3 regions of the Labrys sp. E2SS-1L genome follow, and region 3 is predicted to be linked to each of the others. Evidence: riboswitches for the same ligand, from Rfam matches in the RefSeq annotation. Region 3 holds a riboswitch; each other region holds the start of a gene.
The links. A riboswitch is a leader RNA that binds a small molecule or an ion and turns the genes downstream of it on or off. The one in region 3 is predicted to bind cobalamin.

Region 1 (5,102 bases), 1.2 Mb from region 3:
AGCCGACGGCCGTGCGGACATGGATCGCCGCCGGTAGGCCGTCCTCGCCGAGGGAGGCCTGGAAGCGGATGGCGGCCTGCGGGCGATAGCGGTCGTGGCGCATGTCCTCCTCGCGCGTCCACACCAGCTTGACCGGCTTGCCGACAGCCTTCGACACCGTCACGGCCTGCACGAGTTCGTCGTTGACGGCGCGCCGGCCGAAGCCGCCGCCGAGGAAGCAATTGTGGATTTCCACCGCGGAGGGCGCGACGCCCGCCGCCTTGGCGGCGAGCTGGAGCGCCATGTCGGGGTTCTGCGTGCCCATCCAGACCTCGACCTTGCCGTCATGGACATGGGCGGTGCAGTTGAGCGGTTCCATCGGGGCGTGGGCCAGGTGCGGCGCCTGGTAGAGAGCGTCGACACGCTTGCCGCGGGCGAGGGCGGTGTCGACGTCGCCTTCCTTGTGCGCCGTGACAGCGGGGCCGTCGAGCGCGGCGACATAGTCGGCGTCGAAGCGCTTGCTGTCCGTTTCGGCAGCCGGACCCTCCTCCCAGATCACCGGTAAGGCGAGCGCCGCTTCCTTGGCGCGCCAGAACCGGTCGGCCACCACGGCGAGGCCGCCTTCGATCGGCACCACGGCCAGGATGCCGCGGCGGCCCTTGATGGCGGCCTCGTCATGGGATTTCACGCGGCCGCCGAAGACGGGGCAGGTCACCACGGCGGCATAGACCATGTCCGGCAGGCGGATATCGATGCCGAATTTTGCCGCTCCCGTCAGCTTGGGCGGCGTATCCAGGCGCGCCAACGGCTTGCCGATCAGCGTGAACTGCTCGGGCGTCTTGATCGCTGGCTCCTTGGCCAGCGTGACCTTGGCGGCCTCGCCGGCAAGCTCGCCGAAGCGCAGGCTGCGATTGCTGGCCCGGTGCAGCACCTTGCCGGCATCGACACTGCAGCTTTCGGCCGGCACCTGCCAGCGCGTGGCAGCTGCCTGCACCAGCCTTTCGCGGGCATTGGCGCCGGCCGCCTGCAGGAATTCGCGCGAGCGGCGCACGGCGCCGGAACCGCCGGTGCCCATGCGCTTGTAGACGGTGTTCTCGCGCAGGTTCCGGCTGGCCGAGGCGTATTCGGGCTTCACCCTGGCCCAGTCGCAGCCGAGCTCCTCGGCGACGATCATCGGCAGGGCCGTGAAGATGCCTTCGCCCATTTCCGATTGCGCCACGCGGATGATCACGGTGTCGTCGGGCTCGATCAGGATCCAGGCGTTGATCTCGCCGTCAGTGGCTGTGCCGGCCCAGGGCTCGTCGGCAATATCAAGGGCCTCGGCGGCATTGGGGATGAACCCGCCAATCATCAGGCCGCCGGCGGCCGAGAGGCCGATGGCGAGAAAGCTGCGCCGGCTCAGCGCGGCGGAGGTGCGGTCGATCGCATTCATGGCCTCATCCCTTCATCAGCTCTGCGGCGCGATGGATGGCGGCGCGGATGCGCGGATAGGCGCCGCAGCGGCAGATATTGGTGATGCCGTTGTCGATATCCGCGTCGGTGGGCGCTGGCGTGTCCTTCAGGAAGGCAACGGCGGCCATGATCTGGCCCGACTGGCAATAGCCGCATTGCGGCACGTCCTCAGCCAGCCAGGCCTGCTGCACCGGATGCTTGCCGTCCGCCGACAGGCCCTCGATCGTGGTGATGGTGGCGCCGTCGACGTCGCCGATCTGGGTCTGGCAGGAACGGATGGCGGCGCCGTTCACATGGACGGTGCAGGCGCCGCATTGGGCGATGCCGCAGCCGAACTTGGTGCCGGTGAGGCCGAGTTCATCGCGCAGGACCCAGAGCAAAGGGGTCTCGGGCTCGATGTCGAGCTGGTGGGTGGTCGAATTGACGGTGATGGCAACCATGGGCAGGCCTTCCAGCGGCAGATGCCGGGCAGAAGAACCGGGCCCATCGGCGTCGGCCTTCTGGTGGGCGATTGCGGGAAGGCCAAATTGTGGCGGCAATCATGGCGCCGGGGTGACGGGTAACGCAGACGTGAGAGTTTGTGCAGTCTGGAAACGATCGAGAAACGTCGCCGCCCGTTCGGAAGGCCCGACTATTGCTTGAACCAGATCCGGCTGTAGCCGAGCGCGTCGCCGGCGATGGCGACAAGGACACCGACCGAGACGAGGATAAGGCCGATCATGAAGGTGCGCACGATGCGGCGATAGACTGGTCCCTCCAGTGAAGTGGGCGAGAGCATGCCCGCCAGCGCCCAGACCTGGAAGACGATGCCGCCCCCGATGAGAAAGACGGCCGCCAGGTCTTCCGGGATCCAGGTTCCCGGCTGCGAGGCCCAGTTGTTGAGGAAGCCGAGCGAGAAGGCGAGCACGACGCCGATAGCCGTCACCGAACCGCCGCGGAAGATGACGTCGATCTTTTGCGGCTCGGGCGGCGGTGCCGGCGGCTTCTCTTCGGGCATGGCAATCTCGTTGATATGGCGACGTTGCTGCCCTTTATGCCGGATTTTGCGCGTGCTTTGGAAGCGGGAACATTGACAAGCCTGTCCGCGCACCCCTTATGTCAGCCACGATCGGTCTCTCGTTAAGAGAGAAGAGGGAATGCGGTGCGGATAAGAGGAGGCCGGTCGACGGCTGCCTTGGATGCCAAAGCCGCGGCTGCCCCCGCAACTGTAAGCGGCGAGCGTCCCGCCTTGAGGCCACTGGGTGACCGGGAAGGCGGCGGGAGGCGATGAGCTGCGAGCCAGGAGACCTGCCGGTCGCACTGCTGTCACCGGTCCGGGCGGGGCGCCTCGGAGGCCGGTTCCGTCTACCCGGACGATCGCCGGCCCTGCCGTCGGTCCCGCGCCCTCCATCCGCTCCGGCGGCGATGAACAGGGCCGATGCCAGAAACACCTCTTCCAGTCCGGCTGCTCGTCTGCGTGACCTGCAGGCGCGAGGGCGATGACCCCGAGGCGCCGCGCCAGGGCGCCCGGTTGCGCGATGCGCTCGCCGGCATGCTACCTGAAAGCGTCGAGCTGCAACCTGTCGAGTGCCTGGGCAATTGCAAGCGCTCCTGCACGGTGGCGCTGTCGGCGCCCGGTACCTGGACCTATGTCTTCGGCGACCTCACCGCCGAGAGCGGCCCCGACATTCTCACCGGCATCGGGCTGCTGGCCAATTCCAGCGACGGCCTGATGCCCTGGCGCGGCCGTCCCGAAGTCTTCAAGCGCAGCATGATCGCGCGCATCCCACCCCTATCAACTCTCAAGGACGCCGCCGAATGAACGCGCACACCAAGGTTCCCTGCACCATCGTCACCGGCTTTCTCGGGGCTGGCAAGACGACGCTGATCCGCAACCTGCTCGCCACCGCCAATGGCCGCAGGCTGGCGCTGATCGTCAATGAATTCGGCGATGTCGGCGTCGATGGCGACATCCTGAAGTCCTGCGGCATCGAGAGCTGCCCGGAAGACGCCATCGTCGAACTCGCCAATGGCTGCATCTGCTGCACGGTGGCCGACGATTTCGTGCCAGCTCTGGAGACGCTGCTGGCGCGTCCGAACGCACCCGAGCACATCGTGATCGAGACCTCCGGCCTCGCTCTGCCCAAGCCGCTGGTCAAGGCCTTCAACTGGCCGGCGATCCGCTCGCGCGTCACCGTCGACGGCGTCATCGCCGTGGTCGACGGTGCCGCGGTCGCAGCCGGCCGCTTCGCCGATGATCCGGAAGAGCTCAAGCGCCAGGCCGAGGGCGACGCTTCCCTCGATCACGACAATCCGCTCGAGGAGGTCTATGAGGACCAGCTCCTCTGCGCCGACCTCGTCGTGCTCAACAAGGCTGATCTCCTCTCAGCCGGCGAGGCCGACAGCGTGGAGAAGGATATCGAGAAGACCGTGCCGCGCGCCGTCAAGGTGGTGCGCACCTCCGAGGGCCGCATCGATGCCGCCGTGCTGCTCGGGCTCGGGGCAGCGGCCGAGAACGATCTGGAGGCGCGTCCCTCCCACCACGATCACGAAGCCGAGCACGACCATGACGATTTCGACACCTTCATCGTCGACCTGCCGGCCATCCTCGACGCCGACGCCCTGGTGCGTAAGCTGAAGGCGGCGGCCGAGGAACACGATATCCTGCGCATCAAGGGTTTCGTCGCCGTCGATGGCAAGCCGATGCGCATGCTGGTCCAGGGCGTCGGCGCCCGTTTCTCGCAGCATTTCGACCGCGCCTGGGCGCCGGAGGAAACCCGTTCGAGCCGCCTCGTCATCATCGGCGAGAAGGGCATCGACCAGGCCGGCATCCGCAAGACGCTGGAGGGCTGATGCATCTGCTGCCGGCCGATACGCGTTCGCTCGATGCCAGCGAGGCCGCCATCGATCTGGGTCAGGCACCCGGCGCGATCGTGTTTGCCTCGCTGACCGACAGCGACCTTGCCCTGGCAGCCGCTTCCGGCCTCGACGATTTGCGCCTGGCGCCGCTGCAGAAGCTGCGCCATCCGATGTCCGTTGACCTCTACATCGATCAGACGGCCCGCCATGCCAAGGCGATCGTGGTACGCCTGCTCGGTGGCCTCGATTATTGGCGCTATGGCGTGGAGGAACTGGCGGCGGCGGCGCGCACCCATGGCATCGCGCTCGCCCTCATTCCCGGTGACGACAGGCCCGACGGGCGCCTGTCTCAGCTCTCCACCGTGCCGCAGGAGGCGCTGGATCGGCTCGCCCAATACTGGCGTGAAGGCGGCCCCCGGAATGCCCAGGCCTCGCTGCTCTATGCCGCCAGGCTGGGCGGCCTCGATTTCGGCGAACCGGAAGCGCCAGTGGCCGTGCCGAAATACGGGATCTTTCTGGGACCGCAGGCGTCTCGCCTGCTCTCGGAAACACCGCGCTTGCCGGAGGGGCAAAGGGCAGGCGAGACGCCTGCGGTCCCAGGGAAGGCCGCCATCCTCTTCTACCGCTCCATCCTGCTCTCCGCTGACACTGCCCCCATCGAAGCCCTGGTGCGGGCGCTCGATGCCGAGGGTCTCGCCGCCACGGCGCTTTATGTCGGTTCGCTCAAGGACGGGGAGACGGCGCAGTGGGTGCGCCGACAGCTTAGGGAACTCAAGCCGGCGGTGATCCTCAACGCCACCGCCTTTTCTGCCCTGGACGACGACGGTGCCTCG
Region 2 (5,102 bases), 480 kb from region 3:
CTTTGTGCCCGGCCAGGAAGGCCAGCAATTGCCGGCGGGCATTGTCGCGCTCGACGATGGCGTAGCTGATGTTGGGCCGGTCGAAGCTGGTGGCGAAGACCTCGGCCTGGTTGAGACCGAGCCGCTCGATGATGTCGGCACGGGTGACCGGATCGGCCGTGGCGGTGAGGGCGATGCGCGGCACGCCGGGGAAGGACGCGGCGAGGCCGCCTAGCTCGCGATATTCGGGCCGAAAGTCGTGGCCCCACTGGCTGACGCAATGGGCCTCGTCGATGGCGAAGAGCGCGATGTCGGCATCGGCGATCAGGGCCTGGAAACCTTGCGTCGCCACGCGCTCGGGCGCGACATAGAGGAGGTCGAGCTTGCCGTCCATCAGGGAACGACGGACCTTATAGGCCTCCTCGCGCGACAGGGAGGAGTTGAGCGCCGCCGCCCGCACGCCGGCCTGCTTGAGTGCCTCGACCTGGTCGCGCATCAGCGCGATCAGCGGCGAGACCACGATGCCGACGCCGCGCCGGCACAGAGCCGGGATCTGGTAGCACAGCGACTTGCCGGCTCCCGTCGGGAACAGCACCACCGCATCGCCCCCTCCGGTGACATGGCGCACCACCGCCTCCTGCTGGCCGCGAAAGGCGGCGTAGCCGAACACGCTATTGAGGATGGCGAGTGGATCTCGCGGAGAGGAGAGGGTCATGCCGGCAGGATGCACCTTGGTGCCTGATTCCATTGCAGGGTGAAGCGTGAGGCTTACCCGACAAGGGCCGTGATTCGAAAATTTCCCGCATGGATTTCCTCTGCTGGCAGACAAATCCGGTGGAATGATCACGGTCGAGAATGCCAGCAAGCCTCTGCCCACCTGCGTGGCGATTGCTGGGGTGACGATGGTGAGAGCTCGCTTGCGATTGCGATAGTTATGTTATAACGTTTCATATAAATCAAAATTCAATGAGGCCTCCCGGCAGCGACATGCTGCGGGGCATCCGCAACGGATCAAGGAATTCCGACATCATGCAGCCCGCGCCGCAGACACCCGTCACCGTCCTCACCGGCTATCTCGGGGCAGGCAAGACCACGCTTCTCAACCGTATCCTGACCGAGAGCCACGGCAGGAAATATGCGGTCATCGTCAATGAGTTCGGCGAAGTCGGCATCGACAATGACCTTGTCGTGGATACCGACGAGGAAATCTTCGAGATGAACAATGGCTGTATCTGCTGCACGGTGCGCGGCGACCTCATTCGCATCATCGAGGGCCTGATGCGTCGGCGCGACCGCTTCGATGCCATCCTGATCGAGACGACCGGGCTGGCCGATCCCGCACCGGTTGCCCAGACGTTCTTCGTCGATGACGATGTGCGCGCCAAGACCCAGCTCGACTCCATCGTCACCGTGGTCGACGCCCGGCATTTGCTCGGCGAGATCGAGACGGCGCATGAGGCGCAGGAGCAGCTTGCCTTCGCCGACACGATCCTCCTCAACAAGATCGATCTGGTCACGGCAGAGGAACTCGATCGGGTGGTGAAGCGGATCCGTCGCATCAATCCCACCGCCACTCTCCACGAGACCCGGCGTTGCGACATCGCGCTCGACAAGGTGCTCGGCCGCGGCGCGTTCGACCTCGACCGTATCCTCGAAGCCGAGCCTGATTTCCTCGAGGGTTTCCATGACCACGACCATGACGATCATGTCGGCAGCTTCGCTCTCGTGTCCCAGGAGCCGCTCGATCCCGGCAAATTCATGCCCTGGCTCAACATGATCGTGCAACAGTTCGGCACGGACATGCTGCGCCTGAAGGGCATCGTCGCCTTCGATGGCGATCCGCAGCGCTTCGTCGTGCAGGGCGTGCACATGCTGCTCGAAGGCGATCATCAGCGTGCCTGGAAGCCCGAGGAGGAGCGTCGAAGCCGCCTGGTCTTCATCGGGCGCAACCTGCCGAAGGACGTGATCGAACAGGGCTTCCTGGCTTGTCGGGCCTGACGCGGGAAGGCAGGGCACGGCATCAGGGGCCGTTCGCTTTGCATATTCGCTTGACCGCGGTCGTGACGCCCCGATAACTGTGCGGTGACGGTTCCCGTCGGATGCAAGTCCGTCGGGAGTAATAGGGAACACGGTTCGGCTTTCTAAAAGCCCATGCCGTGGCTGCCCCCGCAACTGTAGGCGGATTGCCAAGTATCCCCGTGGCGCGAAAGGCGCCATGCCACTGTGGGTCTCCCATGGGAAGGCAGATGCAAGGCCTTTATCCGCGAGCCAGGAAACCTGCCGTCATCTCGATCAATCCCATGTCACGGGCGGGGATGCCCGGAACAGGAGACAATGTGACGTTTCTTCCCGACGTTTCGGGCGCTTGCCCGCCTGTTCCCTCCGCTTCGCACGCTCACGTCCTTTGCCACAGCCTGGCCTGAGGAAACCTCACGGTATTCGGCTGATGCTGAAGACCGCTGCTTCCCTTATCGCGAAACGAGAGAACGTCATGATCCTTTCAACGAGCAAGGCCCGCTGGTCCAGCTTCGCCGTCATGCTTGCGGCCAGCTTTGGCTTGGCGCTGGGTATCGATCCGGCGGCTGCGCAGGCAACGAAATATCCCCTCAAGCTCACCAATTGCGGCCGCACCGTCACCTTCGAGCATGCGCCGCAGCGCACCGTTTCCGTCGGCCAGAGCAGCACGGAGGTTCTCTATCTCCTCGGCCTGGCCGACAAGGTCGTCGGCACGGCGGTGTGGTTCGGCCCTGTATTGCCCGGCTATGAAGCGGCCAATGCCAAAATTCCGCGTCTGGCCGACAATGATCCGAGCTTCGAAAGCGTGATCGCCAGGAAGCCGGATCTTGTGACGGCGCAGTTCCAATGGCATGTCGGGCCTAGCGGTATTGTCGGCAAGCCCGAGCAGTTCGAGGAACTTGGCATCCCGACCTATGTTTCGCCCGCCGATTGCGTCGGCAAGGACAATTCCAGCGGCGGCGACGGCACGCGCGGCACCCTCTTCACCATGGATCTGGTCTATCGGGAGATCACCGAGCTTGCCGAGATCTTCGACGTGCAGGAGCGCGGGGCGAAAGTCGTCGCCGAGCTGAAAGCGCGTGAGGAAGCCGCCCGCCTCAAGATCGCGGCCGGCGATGGCAAGGTCTCCGCCGCCTTCTGGTTCTCGAGCGCCAAGGTCGACGTCGATCCCTATATGGCCGGCAAGAACAGCGTGCCGGGCTATATCATGTCCGCGTTGGGTGTGCGGAACGTCGTGGAGAGCGAGGAGGAGTGGCCGAGCGTCGGCTGGGAGACCATCGCCAAGGCCGATCCGACCATCATCGTCGCCGGCCGGATGGATCGTCGCCGCTATCCGGCCGACGACATCGCCGTGAAGCTCAACTTTCTCAAGACCGATCCGGTGGCAAGCCTGATGCCGGCGGTCAAGCAGGGCCATGTCGTGGAGATGGACGTGCAGGCGATGCAGCCGAGCGTGCGCGTCGTCGAGGGCATCGAGATGCTCGCCGATGCCATCCAGCGTTTCGGCCTGAAGCGCTGAGATGAATCGCCCCGTCACACGATTGCTGGCGATCGGGATGCTGGCGCTGGCGGTGCTCGTGCTGGCCCTCTGGCTGGGCGCCGCCATTGGCGAGACGGCCATTCCGATGGACGTCGTCGCCAAGACGGCTGCCAACCGCCTGTGGGGCGCCGGCTATGGTCTGGATCGCATCGATGAAGGCATCGTGTGGAACTACCGGCTGAGCCGCGCGGTCGTCGCGGCCTGCTGCGGCGCGGCCCTGGCGTTGTCGGGCGTCGTGCTGCAGTCGCTGCTGCGCAACGTCCTGGCCGATCCCTATGTCCTCGGCATCTCGGCTGGGGCATCGACGGGAGCGGTCGGGGTCGTCATCCTCGGCCTCGGGGCAGGGGTCCTGAGCCTGCCCGCCGGCGCCTTTCTCGGTGCGCTGACGGCCTTCGGCTTCGTCGCCTTGCTGGCGATGCGCTCGGGCCGCGGCACCGGCGCGGTGATCCTGGCCGGGGTCGCCGGATCCCAGCTCTTCAATGCCCTGACCTCCTTCATCGTTACCAAGGCGGCCAATGCCGAACAGGCGCGCGGCATCATGTTCTGGTTGCTGGGCAATCTCTCGGGTGTACGCTGGCCCGACGTCTGGCTGGCGCTGCCGGTCACGGCTGTAGGGCTGCTGGTCTGCCTGTGGCATGCCCGCGCGCTCGATGCCTTCACCTTCGGCACGGAATCGGCGGCGTCCCTCGGCATCTCCGTCCGGCGCGCCTATGTCGTGCTCGTCGGTGTTGCGGCGATGATGACGGCCGTGATGGTCAGTATCGTCGGATCGATCGGCTTCGTCGGGCTGGTGATCCCCCATGCGGCGCGGATGGTTGTGGGCGTGCGCCATGGGCGCCTGCTGCCGGCCAGCGCCTTGATCGGCGCCGTCTTCATGATCATCGCCGACATTCTGTCCCGCATCATCATCCCCGGCCAGGTTCTGCCGATCGGCGTGATCACGGCTCTGGTCGGTGCGCCGGCTTTCGCTCTCATCCTCAGCCAAAGAAAGGCGACGGCATGAGCCTGTCGGCCCACGATCTGTCCTGGTCGGCTGGTGGGGTCTCGATCCTGCACGGAGTATCGCTGGAGGTCCGTCCGGGCGAGTTGCTCGGCATCATCGGCCCGAACGGTTCGGGCAAGACCAGCCTGATGTCCCTGCTGGCCGGCATTCGCCGTCCGCAGGGGGGGCAGGTGCTTCTCTCGGGCCAGCCGCTCCATGGCCTCGCCCGCCGCGAAGTCGCACGCCGCATCGCCCTGGTCGAACAGCAGGCCGAGACGGCCGAGCGCATTACCGCCCGCCAGGCCGTGGAGCTTGGGCGAACACCGCATCTGGGGGCCTTCACGCCCTGGTCGAACCAGGACGATGCTATCGTCGACCTCGCGCTCGAGGAGGTGGCGATGACCGCCCTTGCCGGTCGCCTGTGGCACACGCTCTCCGGTGGGGAACGCCAGCGCCTCCACATCGCTCGTGCCCTGGCGCAGCAGCCGGAGATCCTGCTTCTCGACGAGCCCACCAATCATCTCGATATCGGCCACCAGATCGGCCTTTTGCATCTGGTGCACCGTCAGAACCTCACCGTGGTGG
Region 3 (5,102 bases):
ATCATGCGGGAAACGCCTCGGCTGGGACCGTGGACGTCTCGTCCGCTTCTTCAGGCATCCACCCGCAAACGCCGCCGACCCCGTCGCCGGCCGGCATGATCGCGCACCTCGTCGAGCAGGCTGCTCAGATGCGGCAGCAGCGGATTGTCCGATGTCGAGGCCTCGTGCAGCAGGACTTTCAAATCGGCGGCTTCCCTGGCCAGGTCCGCGCCGTCTTCACGGCTGAGGATCCAGGCCAGCAGGAGGGTACGGGCCCGCTCCTCGGGCATGACGGGGCCATCAGCCCGTGTGGCCCGCAGGATGGAGTGCACGATGGCGGCGTCGACATCGACGGTGTTCTGCGCGGCGATCGTCATCTCAGGCCTCGATCTCGACGCGGCCGAGCGGCCTGGTGCAGCAAGCCAGCACCAGGCCGGCGGCGATTTCCTCCTCGCGAATGCCGCCCTGATGGGTCATCGCGGTCTCTCCCGACAGGCATTGCACCTTGCAGGTGCCGCAGAGCCCCATGGTGCAGCCGGTCGGAATGTTGAGGCCGGCGCCACGGGCGAGTTGGAGAATGGTGTCGCGGCTGGAGGCCGGCACCTCGATGCCGGATTTGGTGAAGGCCACGCTGGCTTCGCCGGCAAGGGCCTCGTCCGCACCGACTTCCTCCATTGGCGTTTCGGCTGGCTGAAAGCTCTCTTCATGATAGCGGCGCATGTCGTAGCCATTGGCTTCGAGCATGTCCTTGACCGCTGCCATGAAGGGTGCGGGGCCGCAGCAGAATACTTCGCGCTCGCGGAAATCCGGTGCGATCAGGCGTAGGGCCGGGGCGTTGAGCCGACCCTGGAAGCCGGTCCAGGCTTCATGGGCCTCGGTCTCTTCCACGATCCAGGCGAGGCGGAGGCGCTGCATGCGTCCGGCCATGCGTTCCAGTTCCTGGCGGAAGATGATCTCGCCCGGCCGGCGTGCGCAGTTGACGAAAGCGATATCGGTGGCGCCGCCGTGGTCTTCGGCAAAACGGGTCATCGACATCATCGGCGTGATGCCCGAGCCGGCCGAGATGAAGAGGTATTTTTCGGCCGGATGACGAGAGAAGCTGAACTGTCCGAGCGGGCCGTAGGCCTTCAAGCGCGTGCCGGGTTTGAGGTTATCAAGCATCCAGCGCGTGCCGATGCTGGAGGCCTGCGCCTTGGCGGTGACGCTGATCGAAAGCGGGCGGGAAGGGCTCGACGACAGCGTATAGGTGCGCAGCACCGGCCCGGCCTCGGCGGGGATCTCCAGCGTGATGAACTGGCCGGGCTCGTAGCGGAACCAGCCCTGTTCGGCGGCGCGGAAGGTGAAGGTCGCGACATCGCGGCCCTCATGGATGATCGAAACGCATTCGAGTGCCTGGCTCTGATCGTTCCAGGGCGGCGTTTCGTCGATATGCCTGAATTTCGCCAGGGCTGCGGAGGGCGTCGGCATGGTGTCTACCCCTGTATATATCGGTTTTGCTAACACCCTCCCCTGGAGCGGGAGGGGCGACGCGAAGCGTCGGGGTGGGGTGTTTTCGTCGGCTGCTGTGTTTCTCACCCCACCCCGGACTTCGTCCGACCCTCCCCCTCCAGGGGAGGGTGAAAGGGCCTCAGGCCACGCTGCGCAGGCGGACGCCGTCATTACCCAGCGCCGCTTCCATGGCGTTGCGATACCATTCGACGAACTGCATCACGCCGCCCTCGTGTTCGGGGGCGTAGGGGCCGGGCGTGTAGACGGGCGAGGAGACGCCGAGCTGGTTCTCCTCGACGATCTGGCGATCCTGGTCGTTGGTCATCTGCCAGACATGGGTGAGTTCATCGAGGTCGTAGTCGACCCCCTCGACCGCATCCTTGTGCACCAGCCATTTGGTGGTGACTTGGGTTTCCTTCGGCCCGATCGGGAGCACGCGGAAGCTGACGGCATGGTCGCCCAGCACGTGGTTCCAGGTGGTGGGATAGTGAAAGAGCAGGAGGGCGCCGATATTGCCTTCCTCGATCGTCGGGCTGAGGGGGCGCTGCACGGCCGGCTTGCCGGACATCGTATAGCTGGCGGCATTGCGCAGCAGCGGCATGCGCGCCATGCGGAACTGGCCGTCATCGGAAATGCTGAAGGTGCTGGGCAGGCCGGCTTCCTCGCAACGCCGCCAATGCTGGCCGATGAGCGGATCCTTGTCGGCGCCCTGCACGCCTGTCACCGTCGGGGCCTCGGGGAAGGTGCGGCAGAGCTCGGGATGATTGCCCGCGCAGTGGTAGCACTCGCGGTTGTTCTCCCAGACCAGCTTCCAATTGCCCTTCTCGACGATGGTGCTCTCGAAGGCCACCTTGGTGTTCTTCAGGCCATGCGGTGCCAGATAGGGCATGGCGCCGGCGCGGAAGGTCTCGAAATCGGGTGCCTCCTTGGCAAGGCAGATCCAGACATAGCCGGCCACGCTCTCGCAATGCACGGGCTTCAGCCCATATTGCGCGGCATCGAAGCCGGGTCCCATGTCGCGGGCGAACAACAGGCGGCCGTCGAGTTCGTAGGTCCACTGATGATAGGGGCAGACCAGCTTGGCGACGCTGCCGCTTGTCGCGGCGCAGAGCCGTGATCCCCGGTGCCGGCAGGAATTGTGAAAGGCGCGAATGGCACCGTCGCCGGAGCGCAGCACGATCACCGGATAATCGCCGACCTGGAGGGTGAAATAGCTGCCCGGCTTGCCGAGCTCGCAGTCATGGCCCGCGAACAGCCATTCGCGATACCAGATGTTCTCCATATCCAGCCGGAAGAATTCCGGGTCGGTGTAGAATTTGCCCTCGAGCGTCGTGCCCGGCTGATGGGTCCGGAGACGGCTCAGCATGTCCTGATGCGCAGTCATGTCAAAATCCCGCGTGACAACCAATGCGTTGACTTGACGGCGGGAGGGGAAAGCGGCCCGGCGGTCTGCGCCGGTGAAAAGGCACAGCCGAACCTCCTTCCGGAACGCCCACCGCGTCCGTCGGTTTTCATCGGGGCTGGTTTCCGGGCTCAGGAGCGGCCTTCCGGCCCGATCGCGACGCCTTCCCAGGTCTTCCCGACCCAGTGGCACCTGCCGCGATCTTCTCCTCTACCGTTGCGGGGGCAGCGCCGGATTTGGACCGGCTTCCCAATTCTCCGGGCCGCCTTGGGAGCGGACCGGCACCTCGAATGAGGATTAGAATACATCGAGTCGGCGCGCCGACTAGAGACGATGCGACGGATGATGGTGTGTTCAGGACATTGTTGTCGAGGGCTTGGAGAGGCAGGTCGGGAAGGGGACACCGAATGTCCATCATCCCCCGCGCGGCGGGGAACGACAAAGCAACCAATCACGCTCTTTTCGAGGTATTTGCGCGGTGCTTAAGCGCGAATGAAATTATTCTCGGTAGCGCTGCCCCTCACCTTACCTCTCCCCGTAAGAACGGGGCGAGGAGACTCCGGCGTCGAGTTTAATGCCGAAAACCCGTCATCTCGCCCACCGGCAGAGCGAGATGAGAGTTTTGAAGACTATTCGCTACGCGTGCGCCCCCTCGCCCCGTTCTTACGGGGAGAGGTAAGGTGAGGGGCAGCGCGCGCCCGACGACAAGGGAATGCAATTCCTGCCCAATGGCCTGCTCCTTGAATGCCCGCCATCAATCCCAGCTCAGCGCACCGCCGTTCTGATATTCGATGACGCGCGTCTCGAAGAAGTTCTTCTCCTTCTTCAGGTCCATCGCCTCGCTCATCCAGGGGAAGGGGTTCTCGACATCAGGAAATACCGGCATGAGGCCGAGCTGGGCGCAGCGCCTGTTGGCGATGAAACGCATATATTGTTCGCACGACACCGCGTTGAGGCCGAGAAAGCCGCGCGGCATGGTATCCCGGCCATAGGCGGCTTCCAGCTCGGCGGCCTCGCGGATCATCCGCTGCAGATCGGCCTGGAAGGTCAGCGTCCACAGATGCGGGTTCTCATGTCTGATCTGGTTGATCACGTCGATGCCGAAATTGAGATGGATGCTCTCGTCGCGCAGGATGTACTGATACTGCTCGGCGATCCCCACCATCTTGTTGCGCCGGCCGAGCGAGAGGATCTGGGCAAAGCCGGTATAGAACCACATGCCCTCGAAGATCACATAGAAGGCGACGAGGTCGCGCAGGAAGGCCTGGTCGGCATCCGGCGTGCCGGTCTTGAAATCGGGATCGTCGAGATGCTGGGTGTGCTTGAGGGCCCAGGCGGCCTTGTCGGTGATCGAGGGAACCTCGCGATACATGTTGAAGAGTTCGCCCTCGTCGAGCCCGAGGCTCTCGACGATGTATTGGAAGGTATGGGTGTGCACGGCCTCCTCGAAAGCCTGGCGCAGCAGATATTGCCGGCATTCGGGATTGGTGAGGTGGCGGTAGATCGCCAGCACGATATTGTTGGCGACCAGGCTCTCGGAGGCGGCGAAGAAACCGAGATTGCGCTTGAGCATGCGCCGCTCGTCCTCGGTCAGGCCGTCACGCGACTTCCACAGCGCGATGTCGGCCTGCATCGAGACCTCGGTCGGCATCCAGTGATTGTTGCAGCCGGCGAGATATTTCTCCCAGGCCCATTTGTATTTGAGCGGCAGGAGCTGGTTCACGTCGGCGCGGGCATTGATCATGCGCTTCTCGTCGACCGTGACGCGGCCGCCCTTGCGGTCGATGGCGCCAAGGCCGGTTGCATCCGCCATGCTCTGCGGCAGGGGAAGCTGGCTTGCGGGCGAAACGGGTTCGGACCAGTCGAGCATCGTCATCGTTTTCTTCTCATCGGAGACATTGTCCGGAAGTAACTGAAGCGGCACCTTTGTCATGCCCGGGCTTGACCCGGGCATCCAGGAACCGCACTTCGTCGTCCGGAGGAGGGAACTGGATTGCCGGGTCAAGCCCGGCAATGACAAAGGTCGAGCCAATTCGAGGCACTTATTGGCGGACGAACTCTTGGAGCGCATTCCACCCTGTTCTCGGCTCACTGGCACGCCTCGCAATCGGGATCGTGGATGGAGCAGGCCTTGCCCCAGGCTTCCGATGCAGCCAGGTCCGGCTGAGCCTCGATCAGGATCGGCGCGGCCGCCTGCGGCACCGTGGCGGAGACGGCATTGAGCTTGCCGTCG

Region 1: another riboswitch for cobalamin. It lies ahead of ACIGJE_RS08490 (DUF1636 family protein); the one in region 3 lies ahead of ACIGJE_RS14260 (aromatic ring-hydroxylating oxygenase subunit alpha).
Region 2: another riboswitch for cobalamin. It lies ahead of ACIGJE_RS12010 (ABC transporter substrate-binding protein); the one in region 3 lies ahead of ACIGJE_RS14260 (aromatic ring-hydroxylating oxygenase subunit alpha).

What each region holds. Positions count from the first base shown of each region.
Region 1 covers NZ_CP172712.1:1,846,898-1,851,999, forward strand. Annotated here, with positions in the region: gene ACIGJE_RS08475 (xanthine dehydrogenase family protein molybdopterin-binding subunit) at 1-1,411, opposite strand, end outside; gene ACIGJE_RS08480 ((2Fe-2S)-binding protein) at 1,416-1,871, opposite strand; gene ACIGJE_RS08485 (hypothetical protein) at 2,063-2,428, opposite strand; cobalamin riboswitch at 2,524-2,740, shown strand; gene ACIGJE_RS08490 (DUF1636 family protein) at 2,849-3,232, shown strand; gene cobW (cobalamin biosynthesis protein CobW) at 3,229-4,263, shown strand; gene cobN (cobaltochelatase subunit CobN) at 4,263-5,102, shown strand, end outside.
Region 2 covers NZ_CP172712.1:2,603,987-2,609,088, forward strand. Annotated here, with positions in the region: gene recQ (DNA helicase RecQ) at 1-727, opposite strand, end outside; gene ACIGJE_RS12005 (CobW family GTP-binding protein) at 1,009-1,977, shown strand; cobalamin riboswitch at 2,049-2,278, shown strand; gene ACIGJE_RS12010 (ABC transporter substrate-binding protein) at 2,471-3,514, shown strand; gene ACIGJE_RS12015 (FecCD family ABC transporter permease) at 3,516-4,538, shown strand; gene ACIGJE_RS12020 (ABC transporter ATP-binding protein) at 4,535-5,102, shown strand, end outside.
Region 3 covers NZ_CP172712.1:3,088,156-3,093,257, forward strand. Annotated here, with positions in the region: gene ACIGJE_RS14250 (hypothetical protein) at 51-356, opposite strand; gene ACIGJE_RS14255 (FAD-binding oxidoreductase) at 358-1,446, opposite strand; gene ACIGJE_RS14260 (aromatic ring-hydroxylating oxygenase subunit alpha) at 1,607-2,851, opposite strand; cobalamin riboswitch at 2,969-3,173, opposite strand; gene ACIGJE_RS14265 (ribonucleotide-diphosphate reductase subunit beta) at 3,624-4,739, opposite strand; gene ACIGJE_RS14270 (ribonucleoside-diphosphate reductase subunit alpha) at 4,958-5,102, opposite strand, start outside.